Regions from separate parts of the Marinococcus sp. LNHM3E3-2.2 genome, predicted to be linked through region 1. Evidence: a T-box and tRNA genes for the amino acid it is inferred to sense, from the RefSeq annotation. Region 1 holds a T-box; the other holds one or more tRNA genes.
The links. A T-box is a leader RNA that pairs with one kind of tRNA and senses whether it is charged. The one in region 1 lies ahead of pheS (phenylalanine--tRNA ligase subunit alpha), so its partner is inferred to be a tRNA-Phe.

Region 1 (6,093 bases):
AAACAGGGAGGTGCTGTAAAGCGTGCTTCCACCTGCGGACTCAATGACTTCTTTTACTTCAGCTGCAGGCACATTTTCATCCACAACAATTGCAATATCACGGGTAGTGGAAGGGAAGCGCGGAAGCGTTTGATAACGAACCGGCGTTTCCACCGCCTGAAGCAGGGAGGTTAAATCAACCTGCAGGGCATACGTTTCGGCTATATCCCACTCACCAGCCGTTGTTGGGTGAATTTGGCCGACGTATCCCACCGTTTTTCCATCCAGCTGTATGTCTGCGGTACGGCCGGGGTGCATATCACTGTGCTCTGCCAAAGTGAACGAAGCACGGCTTTCTACGTGCAGCTCTTCAAGAATGCCTTCAGCAATTCCTTTCATCACGTAAAAGTCTGCATTTTTTGTTTCTCCCTGCCATAGGTGGCTTTCCCATCTTCCGCTTACTACCGCAGCAAGCATAATACGTTCTTCCGGCTGTACAGCAGCATTCTCTTCTTCGGAAAGAAACACCGAGCCCATTTCAAACAAAGCGATATCTTTCGTCTGGCGGTTGCGGTTATAGCTGACTCCTTCAAGAAGCTGAGGAATCAGGCTCTGCCGCAGTACTCTGCGGTCTTCGCTCATTGGCATGGTTACTTCCATCGTATACTTTTCCGGGTACAGCGTGAAACGGGAAGCTGAGCTGGCAGTCGTCAGGGAATAGGTGACAGCTTCACTCAGCCCGGCACTTTCCAAAAAACGGCGTACTGTCCGCTTTCTTTTCTGTTCGGCAGTCAGGCTTCCGGCCGTTGTAGCACCTTTAGGAAGTGTACTCGGAATGTCCTGATAGCCGTGCATCCGAGCGATTTCTTCAGCCACATCCTCTTCAATGCGGATATCCGGGCGGCGGCTTGGGATATATACTTCGATACTGCTCGTTTCCTTGTCGGCGGTCTGAAAGCCGAGACGTTCGAGAATACGGACCATTTCTGAACCGCTGAGCTCCATTCCAAGCAGCTGATTGATACGGCGATCACTCACCCGTACCCAGCGGCCGCCCGGCTCCCGGTGGTCCTCCTGCTCGATGCCCTGAAGCACAGTGGCGCCCGCATATTCAGCGAATAAATGCGCCGCCCGGTCTGCTGCCTGCTCCACTCTCTCCGTGTCGAGCCCCCGCTCATAACGGACACTTGCATCGCTTCGTATCCGCGTATCTTTAGACGCCTGGCGGATCAGGGACGGATGAAACAGGGCCGCTTCAAGCAGAATATTTGTTGTCTGGTCGCTCACCTCAGAGTGCTCTCCACCCATCACTCCTGCAAGGGCTGTCGGCTTTGTACCATTGGTTACGACCAGATGCTCCGTCGAAAGATGATGCTTATTACCGTCGAGCGTCTGTATTTCTTCGTCTTCGAATGCTCTTCGCACGAGCACTTCGTCGGAGCCGAAGGCGTCAAAATCAAACGCGTGCAGCGGCTGCCCGTATTCAAGCAGCACATAGTTGGTAATGTCCACGATGTTGCTGATCGGCCGGATGCCGGCAGCCATCAAGCGGTTCTGCATCCAGTACGGAGAAGGATTCACCTGAATGTTTTCCGCGACTCTCGCTCCGTAATAAGGAGTGTCTTCGCCGTTTTCGATTTTCACATTAACCGCTGCTGATGCAGGCTTTTCGCTTTCTTTTACCGAAGTCACAGGGAGCCGGACGGTCCGGTCCAGCTGAGCTGCCACTTCGTAGGCGACCCCGAGGATATTCAGGCAGTCGGCACGGTTTGGCGTAATATCCAGATCCATCACTGTATCGTCCCAGCCAAGAGCTTTTACCGCATCCGATCCCGTCTCCGGATCCTCGTCAAAAACGAAAATGCCTTCAGCCACATGCTTAGGCACCAGCTTGGCTTCCACGCCGAGCTCCTGGAGAGAACAAATCATGCCGTTGGACTGCTGGCCGCGGATTTCCGCTGCTTTAATTTCCATCCCCCCAGGCAGAACGGTGCCCGGCTTTGCCACTACGACCTTCTGTCCGGCTGCCACGTTGTCAGCACCGCAGATGATCTGTACTGTCTCTGCTCCCTGATGCACCTGGCAAATGTTTAAGTTATCCGCATCCGGATGCTTTTCGGCTTCGGTAACATACCCGACCACGCATCCCTCAATCGGTTCGGCACGCCGGTACAGAGCGTCCACCTCTACACCTCCTGTAGTCAGGCGATCGGCAATTTCTTCGGGGGTAATATCTTCAATATCCACATAATCTTTCAGCCATTTATATGAGATCAACATATCTGCATTCTCCTTCTATACTCGAGTGAATTGTTTTAAAAAGCGCATATCGTTCGTGTAAAAATGCCGGATATCATCAATGCCGTATTTCAGTAGGGAGAAGCGCTCTACTCCCATGCCAAAGGCAAAGCCGCTGTATACGTCCGGGTCAAAACCGCTCATTTCCAGCACGCGCGGATGCACCATCCCGCACCCGAGAACTTCAATCCACCCAGTATGCTTGCAGATGCGGCAGCCTTCCCCGGCGCAGATACCGCATGAAACATCGAGTTCTGCAGACGGCTCGGTAAAAGGGAAGTAGCTCGGGCGGAGACGAATTTCTCTTTCCTCTCCGAAATATTTTTTCACAAATGTTTCGAGCACCCCTTTTAAATCACTCATACGGATATTTTCGTCAACCATCAGCCCTTCGATCTGCATGAACTGGTGGGAGTGGGTAGCATCGTCATCGTCCCGGCGGTAGACCTTGCCCGGGCAGATGATTTTCACCGGCCCTTCGCCGTGGTGGCGTTCCATCGAGCGGGCCTGTACCGGCGACGTTTGTGTACGCAGCAGCAGATCACTGCTGACATAAAAAGAGTCCTGCATGTCACGGGCCGGATGATCTTTTGGCAGATTCATCGCTTCAAAGTTATAATAATCGGTTTCGACTTCCGGTCCTTCAGTCACTTCAAACCCCATACCGATAAAGATATCTTCAATTTCTTCCACAACGCTTGTCAGCGGGTGCTTCGCCCCTCGTTGGACCTTACGTCCCGGCAGTGTTACATCGAGCGTTTCTTTTTCAAGCTTTTCCTTTAATGCTTCGTCGGCAAGCGTTTTTGTTTTTTTCTCCAGACGCTCCTGAATAGCTTCCCGTACTTCGTTTCCTTTCTGGCCGACCACAGGACGCTCTTCCTTGGACAGCTGCCCCATCCCCCGGAGCACTTCCGTAATCGGACCCTTCTTCCCTAAGTATTTTACTCTCACCTGCTCTAATTCCTTTGTATCGCCAGCTTCTTCAATCTGCTGCAGCGCTTCCTGCTGCAGCTCCTCCAAGCGTTCTATCATATTCTGATTCCCTCCATTTTTATGCCAAATAAAAAGAGCCCTCTCCCTGAAAGGGACGAAGGCTCGCGGTACCACCCTTGTTAGCTGCAGTGCACAGCTCACTCTCCTGTAACGACAGGTTCCGGCACGCTTTTCTTCCACAGGGAATACTCCAGCGGCTGCTCCGAAGCGAATTCACAAATCCTTACTGCAAGGTATTTTCAGTCAGCGATACCTTTTCCCTGTTCAGCAGGAAGCGATGCTACTACTCTTCATCTGCGCATTTGTGTTTATATGTTTCAATATGAATTATTATAGAAAAAGCCTGGCCCGATTGCAACCATCACCAATCTGTCTGCTTCAAGTGATACAGCAGAATGCCGGCAGAAACTGCCGCATTTAACGATTCTGCCTGGCCCGGAATCGGAATGTACAGGTTCTGGTCGGTCCGCTCGAGCCATTTCTTTTGTACGCCGGCTCCTTCGTTGCCAATGATTAACGCAAAGTAAGGCTGCGGCTCAAGTGCCGAATACGACGTACCTTCATCAAGCGAAGTGCCAAAGCACGGAATGTCCGTTTCCTGCAGCCATTCCAGCCATTCACCCAGGTCCTCCTGCAGTACCGGGACATGAAACAGTGAGCCCTGGGTCGCCCGGACCACCTTTTCATTGTACGCATCCACCGTACCTGTGCCGAGAACGACTACCCCTTTTCCAAGCGCGTCAACCGTCCGGATAATTGTTCCCAGGTTACCTGGGTCCTGAATGCTGTCCACCAGCACGAAAAATGAATATCCACCGCTTCTTACATTAGAAAATTCAGGAATTCTGCATACAGCTACAATATTTTTCGGGGTTTCCGTCAAGCTTATTTCTTTCATTACGCTTTCTGTTACCTCTGTGGCCGGTGTTGGAATTTCATTAAAAACCTGCGGCCACTCTTTATGCTCTTCAATGAAAATTTCTTCAATCCAGGCCTCCGACCGGACGGCTTCTGTCAGCGCGTGGTCTCCCTCAATTAAAAAAAGCCCTGACCTTTCACGTTCCTTACGTTTATGAAGTTTTTTTATCTCTTTTACTTTCGGGTTTTTTGCCGATTCTATCCGCTTCACTTCGCTGTCTCCCCCAGTATTTTCTCTCATCGTAGCACACTTTGCCCCGCCGCAGAAAGAAAATAAACAGCCCTCCCGTCCCTCATGGACAGAAAGGCTGGTATTTTATGCTTCGTACGTTAACGAATCTACTGTGTCGCGGTCCAGACGCTTAGCAATTTCTACGATTAACTGCACGGCATGCTCAAAGTCATCCCGGTGCAGAATAGCCGCATGCGTATGGATATAGCGGGTCGGAATCGTAATGGCCATCGCCGGTACTCCTTCGCCGGACAGATGAATAGACCCTGCATCTGTGCCGCCGTTTGCCATCATGTCGAACTGAAAAGGAATTTCTTTCTCTTCAGCCACACCGACAACGAAATCACGCAGCCCTTTGTGTGCGATGACGGAGGCGTCCATCATAAGAAGCTGCGGGCCTTTGCCGATTTTCGCTCTGGCATCGTTACTTGTGACACCCGGCGTATCCCCGGCAATCCCTACATCGACAGCAAAGCCGATATCCGGCTGAATAAGGTTGGTTGCTGTTTTCGCTCCGCGCAGGCCGACTTCCTCCTGTACAGCACCGACGCCGTAAATTTCATTCGGATGGGATTCATTTTCGAGACGCTTCAGCACCTCAATCGCGATAGCACAGCCAATACGGTTGTCCCAGGCTTTTGCCATCAGCAGTTTTTCATTATTCATCACTTCAAAATCACATACCGGCACGACCGAATCTCCCGGACGCACGCCGAATGATTCTGCTTCTTCCTTGCTTGAAGCACCGATATCGATGAACATATCTTTAATTTCCATTGCTTTCTTGCGCTGCTCCGCCGGAAGAATATGCGGCGGCTTTGAGCCGATCACCCCGGTAATATTTCCTTTTCTCGTCATTACATTCACCCGCTGGGCGAGCATCACCTGGCTCCACCATCCCCCGAGGGTCTGGAATTTCAAAAAGCCATTCTCATCGATTCCCGATATCATAAAACCAATTTCGTCCAGATGTCCGGTAATCATTAATTTCGGACCGCCGGCCTGTCCGGTTTTTTTAGCAATCAGGCTTCCCAGCCGATCGGTGCTCATTTCATCGGCGTAAGGAGAAATATACTGGGTCATTACTTTTCTCGGTTCCTGTTCGTTCCCCGGAACGCCGTTTGCGTCCGTGAGGTCCTTTAGCATCTGCAATGTCGGGTCTAATTCTGCCATTTCGTGCTGCCTCCTTTATGTACGGTTGTTTTACACACACATGCAAAGGGAAAATATTATTAATGCTGCGGGCTAATATTCTCATCCATACAAGCGGTGTGGTGCGGGTTCTTCCATATTCAGTATAAAGAACTTTGCCGCAGGGCTCAAACATAATCTATCATACCCTGGTGCCTGTGAAACTTTTTAGCAGACTGTGCGTATATATTAGAAATGAGAAGGCTTATGTACGCTTAATCCGATAGATGCAGAGGAGGGTGTAAAGATTGGGTATTCTTTTACGAGTGCTGCTGTTGATCGCTCTTATTATTATCATATACTCGTTTTGGAGATACTGGAATAATTCTAGGAGAAAGCTGGAAGCAGCTCACCATAAAAAACAATTCTATCTGCTTGATGACCAGCAAAACGTGCGGAAAAATTTACTGGCGACCCATAAAGGCGTCATGTTTGAAGGCGAAAAATACGTAGGTACAACCGAAAAATCGTTTGAAGTCGTT
Region 2 (6,093 bases), on a different contig from region 1:
TGATTTCCCCGCCATCCGGCGAGTACTTCACGGCATTTGAAAGCACGTTATCAAAGACTTGATAAATCCTGTCTTTGTCCATATCTACGTATACCGGGTAGGAAGGGACTTCTTTATAGAAAGCAATATTTTTATCCTTGTTAATCATTTCAAAGCGTTCAATCACCTGATTAATCATTTCAGACAGGTCCACAGTAAAAAAGTCCAGGCTGATTTCGTCACTGTCCATCCGCGAAAGCTGAAGCAGGTCGTTCACGAGCCGGATCATTCGGTCCGTTTCGTTCTGGGTCACCTGTAAAAAGCGGGGTCCCAGATTTTCATCCTGCATCGCTCCGTCTTCGAGAGCTTCCATGTAGCTCTTCAGCGTAGTCAGCGGAGTTCTTAATTCGTGAGAAACATTTGATACAAATTCCCGGCGCTCTCTTTCGATCTTTTCCTGCTCCGTGACATCATGAAGCACGGTAATCAGACCAGTAACCGGTCCGTCTTCGTTTCGCACGATGGAAAAGTTGGCCTGCAGCAGAAAATCCTGTTCCTCGCTGCTGAAATCCAGCATAATCGCTTCATTATAATCATACAGATCACTCGATGTCAGCGTCTCAGACAAATGCAGAGCTTCTGTAATGTACGTGCCTTCCATTTCGTCGCTGTTTTTGTTTAACAGCTGCTCAGCGCGTTTGTTCATCAAAATGATGCGCCCGAGTTCATCAGTGGCTATAACCCCGTCTGTCATATGGGTCAAAACCGAGCTTAATTTCTTCCTTTCATCCTCGGTGCTTGCCTGGCTCTCTTTTAGTTTCAGCGTCAGCTGGTTAAAGGAATGGGCCAGCTGCCCGATTTCATCGTTGCCGTACACGCGGACTCTGCGGGAAAAGTCTCCTTCCCCCATAATTTTAGCCTGGCGCTGCATGTCCGCGATAGGTCTTGTAATCGTGCGGGCTAGCAAAATACCAAGGATGGCGTTTAAAATCAGCACAATAATGCTCGCTGCAATTAAAATACTGCTGATGTCATTTACCAGGCTGTATACGCTCGACATGTCGGAACGCACGTACAATACACCCAGAATTTCTCCGTCTTCTTCGATCGGCCGCACAATTAAGCTGACCCTGTGGCCGCTGTCGGCGTCCCAGCGCACTTCTTCAAGCGTATTCCCTAATAACGCCCGCTGCACAAGGTCATCGTTCGATTGGTTATTGACGATATCCTGCTCGTTTATATTCGACGTGCCTAAAATAATCTGATTGGAGCCGATCACCCTGGCTTCCGGACTCGACTGTCCCGGATCATTATTTGCTCCTGAATTGGCAAATTGGCTTAATAAACTGTCGATATCCTCCTGAACCGTATTATCGTCTTCTCCTCGACTCTGTGTCAGTTCTTCCTGCACATTATACTCCAGAAGATCGGTCTGCTCGGCGAGCGTATCATTAAAATTTTCCACGAGCGTGTCTTCAAGAGCGCTCGTGAAAAATACGGTAATGAACTGCATCGCTACAAAAATCAGCAGCACGAAGATCAAAATGAGTTTAAAATGAATCGATTTGAAAAAATCGATAATCTTCATACATTACTTCTCCTGTTCTGGATGTTTTAAGTAGTATCCAACACCACGTCTTGTCACAATCCACTCAGGGAAGCTCGGATTGTCTTCTACTTTCTCTCTTAAACGGCGCACCGTTACGTCCACGGTACGTACGTCCCCAAAGTAATCATAGCCCCACACGGCCTGCAGAAGATGCTCTCTTGTCATTACCTGGCCGATATGGCGGCCAAGGTAAAGAACCAGTTCAAACTCCCGATGCGTAAGGTCTATCGGCTCCCCACGTTTTGTTACTAAATAAGCATCCGGGTCTACGAGAAGGTCACCGATTTTTATAGCATTCTGCGGCTCGGTGCTGCCTTCTTCTGCTGCCGGCTGCTTCCTGCGAAGATTGGCTTTAACTCTGGCCAGAAGCTCCCGGTTGCTGAACGGTTTGGTTACATAGTCATCTGCTCCAAGTTCAAGACCGAGCACCTTATCGATTTCCCCGTCTTTAGCAGTTAACATGATGATGGGCATATCAAACCGCTTCCGGACTTCTCTGCATACTTCCATGCCGTCCTTGTTTGGAAGCATGACGTCAAGAAGAATCAGATCCGGACCGAAATTATCCACCTTTTCTAAAGCTTCGTCGCCGTCATATGCACAAACAACCTGAAACCCTTCTTTTTGAAGATTAAATTCTAATATATCAGCAATTGGCTGTTCATCATCGACTACTAATATTTTCTCATCCATGTTCCCACCGCTCCATTCCTCAAATGTGAAAAGGCATAAATTCAATCATCTATGTGTAGTAACATCCTGCAAAGGTATGCCTCTTTATGTTTATTGCAAAATATTTAAGAGGATTACAATTCTCTTTCACATTGTAACACAGCTCTTTATCTGTTCCTATCGAGGCCGAAAGCCTGTGAAAAAAGCGCCTGGACGTCAATGTCCAGGCGCTGGTTATTTTATAAAAATGGTGGCTCGAGACGGAATCGAACCGCCGACACGAGGATTTTCAGTCCACTGCTCTACCGACTGAGCTATCGAGCCATGCTAAAAAAATAATTTTGCTTAGATACTGCTCTTGCTTCCAGGGCTACTGTCCTTACCCTCATTCTTTGCTTATTCGATGAAGCAATTCGGGACGGACAACTCGCAGAACATTCGGAGAAGTATCGCTTGTTGCTCTACCGACTGAGCTGCCTGGCCATGAGTAAATCAGAAAATAAAATGGCGGGCCTGACGGGATTTGAACCCGCGATCTCCTGCGTGACAGGCAGGCATGTTAACCACTACACCACAGGCCCTTTTTAAAAAGAATACACTGCGAATCTTATCGTCTGCTGCTTTCGTTCGCTGCAGTCACGTACGCTTTGTACGTTCCTTTGCTCTCTCCCTGGCAAACTCAACCTTCTGGTGTCTTCTTTCCAAAAATGAGTAAGGGGGAATACACTGCGAATCTTATCGTTTGTTTCAGTGATGTTCATTTTCTGCTTGATAAGAAAATGGTGACCCGTACGGGATTCGAACCCGTGTTACCGCCGTGAAAGGGCGGTGTCTTAACCACTTGACCAACGGGCCTTTCATGGTGAGCCATGGAGGATTCGAACCTCCGACCCTCTGATTAAAAGTCAGATGCTCTACCAACTGAGCTAATGGCTCCTAATATGAAGAAATTGTCGCTGTGGATAACGACAACATGAGTAATATTATCACGTCACAGATGCAATTTCAACTAGTTTTGCATGAAAAAAGTGATTCGTTGAAAAAAGCATCCGCCTCTATGGCAGATGCTTAGTGGTTTTTATTGGATAGCCCATACACCGCGGACCATATTTGTCTGATTCCGGTCCGGGCCTACTGAGAAAATGCTGATAGGAATGTTGGTCAGCTGGGAAATACGTTCAATGTAATGACGGGCATTTACCGGAAGATCCCCGAGCGACGAAGCACCGGTGATGTCTTCTGTCCAGCCCGGCAGCTCTTCATAAATCGGCTCGCACTCTGCAAGTACCTTCAGGCTCGCAGGGAATTCTTCCATAATCTCTCCCCGGTACTTATAGGCCTTGCATATTTTGAGCGTTTCAATACCGGTCAAAACATCAATGGAATTTAAAGATAAATCGGTGATCCCACTCACCCTGCGGGCATGACGCACGACTACGCTGTCGAACCAGCCGACACGGCGGGGCCGGCCGGTAGTGGTCCCGTATTCGTTTCCGACTTCACGAATCTGGTCCCCGGTTTCGTCAGACAGCTCTGTTGGAAACGGGCCGTCGCCAACGCGGGTCGTGTATGCTTTGGAAACGCCCACCACGTGCTGAATTTTGGACGGTCCTACTCCCGAACCGATAGTTACGCCGCCGGCGATAGGATTTGAGGAAGTGACAAAGGGATACGTGCCCTGGTCGATATCAAGCATCACGCCCTGCGCACCTTCAAACAGCACCCGGCGGCCTTTATCGATCGCTTCATTCAACTCTACCGATGTATCACAGACATACTTCGCAAAGAACTGGCCATACTCATAGTATTCATCCAGAATATCTTCAAGCTCAAACCCTTCTGCGTCATACATTCTTTCGAGCAGACGGTTCTTTTCTTTCAAATTCCGCGACAGTTTTTCCCGGAATTCATCTTTATCCAGAAGGTCAGCAATACGGATGCCTACGCGGGCAGCTTTATCCATATAAGCCGGGCCAATGCCTTTACGGGTCGTTCCAATTTTATTTGTGCCTTTGCTGTCTTCTTCCACGGCATCGAGACGCAGATGGTAAGGAAGAATAACGTGGGCACGGTTGCTGATACGCAGGTTGCTTGTATCAACGCCGCGCTCATGCAGATATTCCAGCTCTTCAACGAGCGCTTTCGGATCAATAACCATTCCGTTTCCGATGACACATGTTTTATTATCATAAAAAATTCCGGACGGAATTAAATGAAGCTTGTATTTAGTTCCTCCGAAGACAATCGTATGACCAGCGTTATTTCCACCCTGGTAACGGGCCACAACCTCCGCATTTTCTGATAAGTAATCCGTTACTTTTCCTTTTCCTTCGTCTCCCCACTGAGTTCCTACAATTACTATTGACGACACAGCGTCCACCTCCACAATCTCTCCTGCCGGCACCTTAGGCATATTTTTCTTGCTTATCCAATAACGTTCACTTGGCTTCATCTAAAGTTTTCATATTCTTATTTTATTATGGAGAAAATCCCTTAGATAGTCTATCAACCACGGCACACAAAGTCAATAAAACACGAACATTAAAAGTTTTATTTGCTTAATTTGTTCGCTTATACAAAAAGCCCGGAGTCTAAGCTCCGGGCGGGATCTGATTATCGTCGTGTCGCCGGTCCAAATTAACGAATTTATTATATTCTTTAATAAAAGCGAGCTCGGCCGTACCAACCGGCCCGTTACGCTGTTTGGCAATAATAATTTCAATGATATTCTGGTTTTCGGATTCCTGATCATAGTAATCATCACGGTATAAAAACGATACAATATCTGCATCCTGCTCAATACTTCCGGATTCCCTTAAATCAGACATCATCGGGCGTTTATCCTGCCTGGATTCCACCCCGCGGGAAAGCTGGGAGAGCGCAATTACAGGGACCTCAAGTTCACGCGCAAGAGCTTTTAAATTTCGGGAGATTTCCGAAACTTCCTGCTGGCGGCTTTCCCCGCCTCTGCTGCTTCCCTGGATCAGCTGCAGATAGTCAATCAGAATCATTCCAATACCCCGTTCCTGCTTCAAACGGAGGCATTTCGCACGTATATCGTTTACCCGTATGCCCGGGGAATCATCAATAAAAATACCGGCTGAAGATAAGCTCCCCATCGCCATCGTCAGCTTTTCCCAGTCCTCTTCCTGAAGCGCACCGGTACGAAGACGGTTAGCATCAATGTTTCCCTCTGCACAGAGCATCCGCTGCACAAGCTGGGCAGCACCCATCTCCAGGCTGAAAATAGCCACATTTTCCTCGGTTTTTGTTGCAATGTTCTGGGCAATGTTTAAGGCAAAGGCCGTTTTCCCCATCGAAGGCCTCGCAGCCACAATCACCAGGTCACTGCGCTGAAATCCGGCAGTCATATGATCGAGCTCGGCAAAGCCGCTCGCAATTCCGGTTACGTCATTTTCCCGGTTCTGCAGCATTTCAATATTGTCATATGTTTCAATGAGTACATCTTTGATGGAAACGAAGGCAGACGAACGACGCTCCTGCGATACTTCCATTATAGTCTTTTCAGCTTCGTTAAGTACTTCCTCTACATCATGTTCTCCGCTGTAGCCTTCATTCACTATGTTAGTTGCCGCACGTATCAGCCGCCGCAGCAGGGACTTACTGTATACGCCCTGACTGTAATAACCAACGTTGGCCGCTGTCGGTACAGCATTTGCCAGATCGGTAAGATAAGAAAGACCGCCGATTTCTTCGAGCACCTGTTTTGCCTGCAGTTCCGTGCTGACCGTAATAAGATCAACCGGCTCTCCCCGTTCAGACAGCTCAATCATCGTATTAAAAATACGCTGATGCGACTGACGATAGAAATC

Region 2: it has a tRNA-Phe gene. The T-box ahead of pheS (phenylalanine--tRNA ligase subunit alpha) is inferred to sense a tRNA for this amino acid. The anticodon was not compared.

Annotation. Positions count from the first base shown of each region.
Region 1 covers NZ_JBQLIC010000007.1:8,943-15,035, forward strand. The annotation lists gene pheT (phenylalanine--tRNA ligase subunit beta) at 1-2,259, opposite strand, end outside; gene pheS (phenylalanine--tRNA ligase subunit alpha) at 2,275-3,309, opposite strand; T-box leader at 3,358-3,576, opposite strand; gene ACTRXF_RS10490 (TrmH family RNA methyltransferase) at 3,632-4,399, opposite strand; gene ACTRXF_RS10495 (M42 family metallopeptidase) at 4,505-5,593, opposite strand; gene ACTRXF_RS10500 (sigma-w pathway protein ysdB) at 5,860-6,093, shown strand, end outside.
Region 2 covers NZ_JBQLIC010000002.1:130,506-136,598, reverse strand. The annotation lists gene walK (cell wall metabolism sensor histidine kinase WalK) at 1-1,567, opposite strand, end outside; gene yycF (response regulator YycF) at 1,571-2,281, opposite strand; tRNA gene ACTRXF_RS03230 (tRNA-Phe) at 2,509-2,584, opposite strand; tRNA gene ACTRXF_RS03225 (tRNA-Asp) at 2,766-2,841, opposite strand; tRNA gene ACTRXF_RS03220 (tRNA-Glu) at 3,041-3,115, opposite strand; tRNA gene ACTRXF_RS03215 (tRNA-Lys) at 3,121-3,196, opposite strand; gene ACTRXF_RS03210 (adenylosuccinate synthase) at 3,339-4,631, opposite strand; gene dnaB (replicative DNA helicase) at 4,852-6,093, opposite strand, start outside.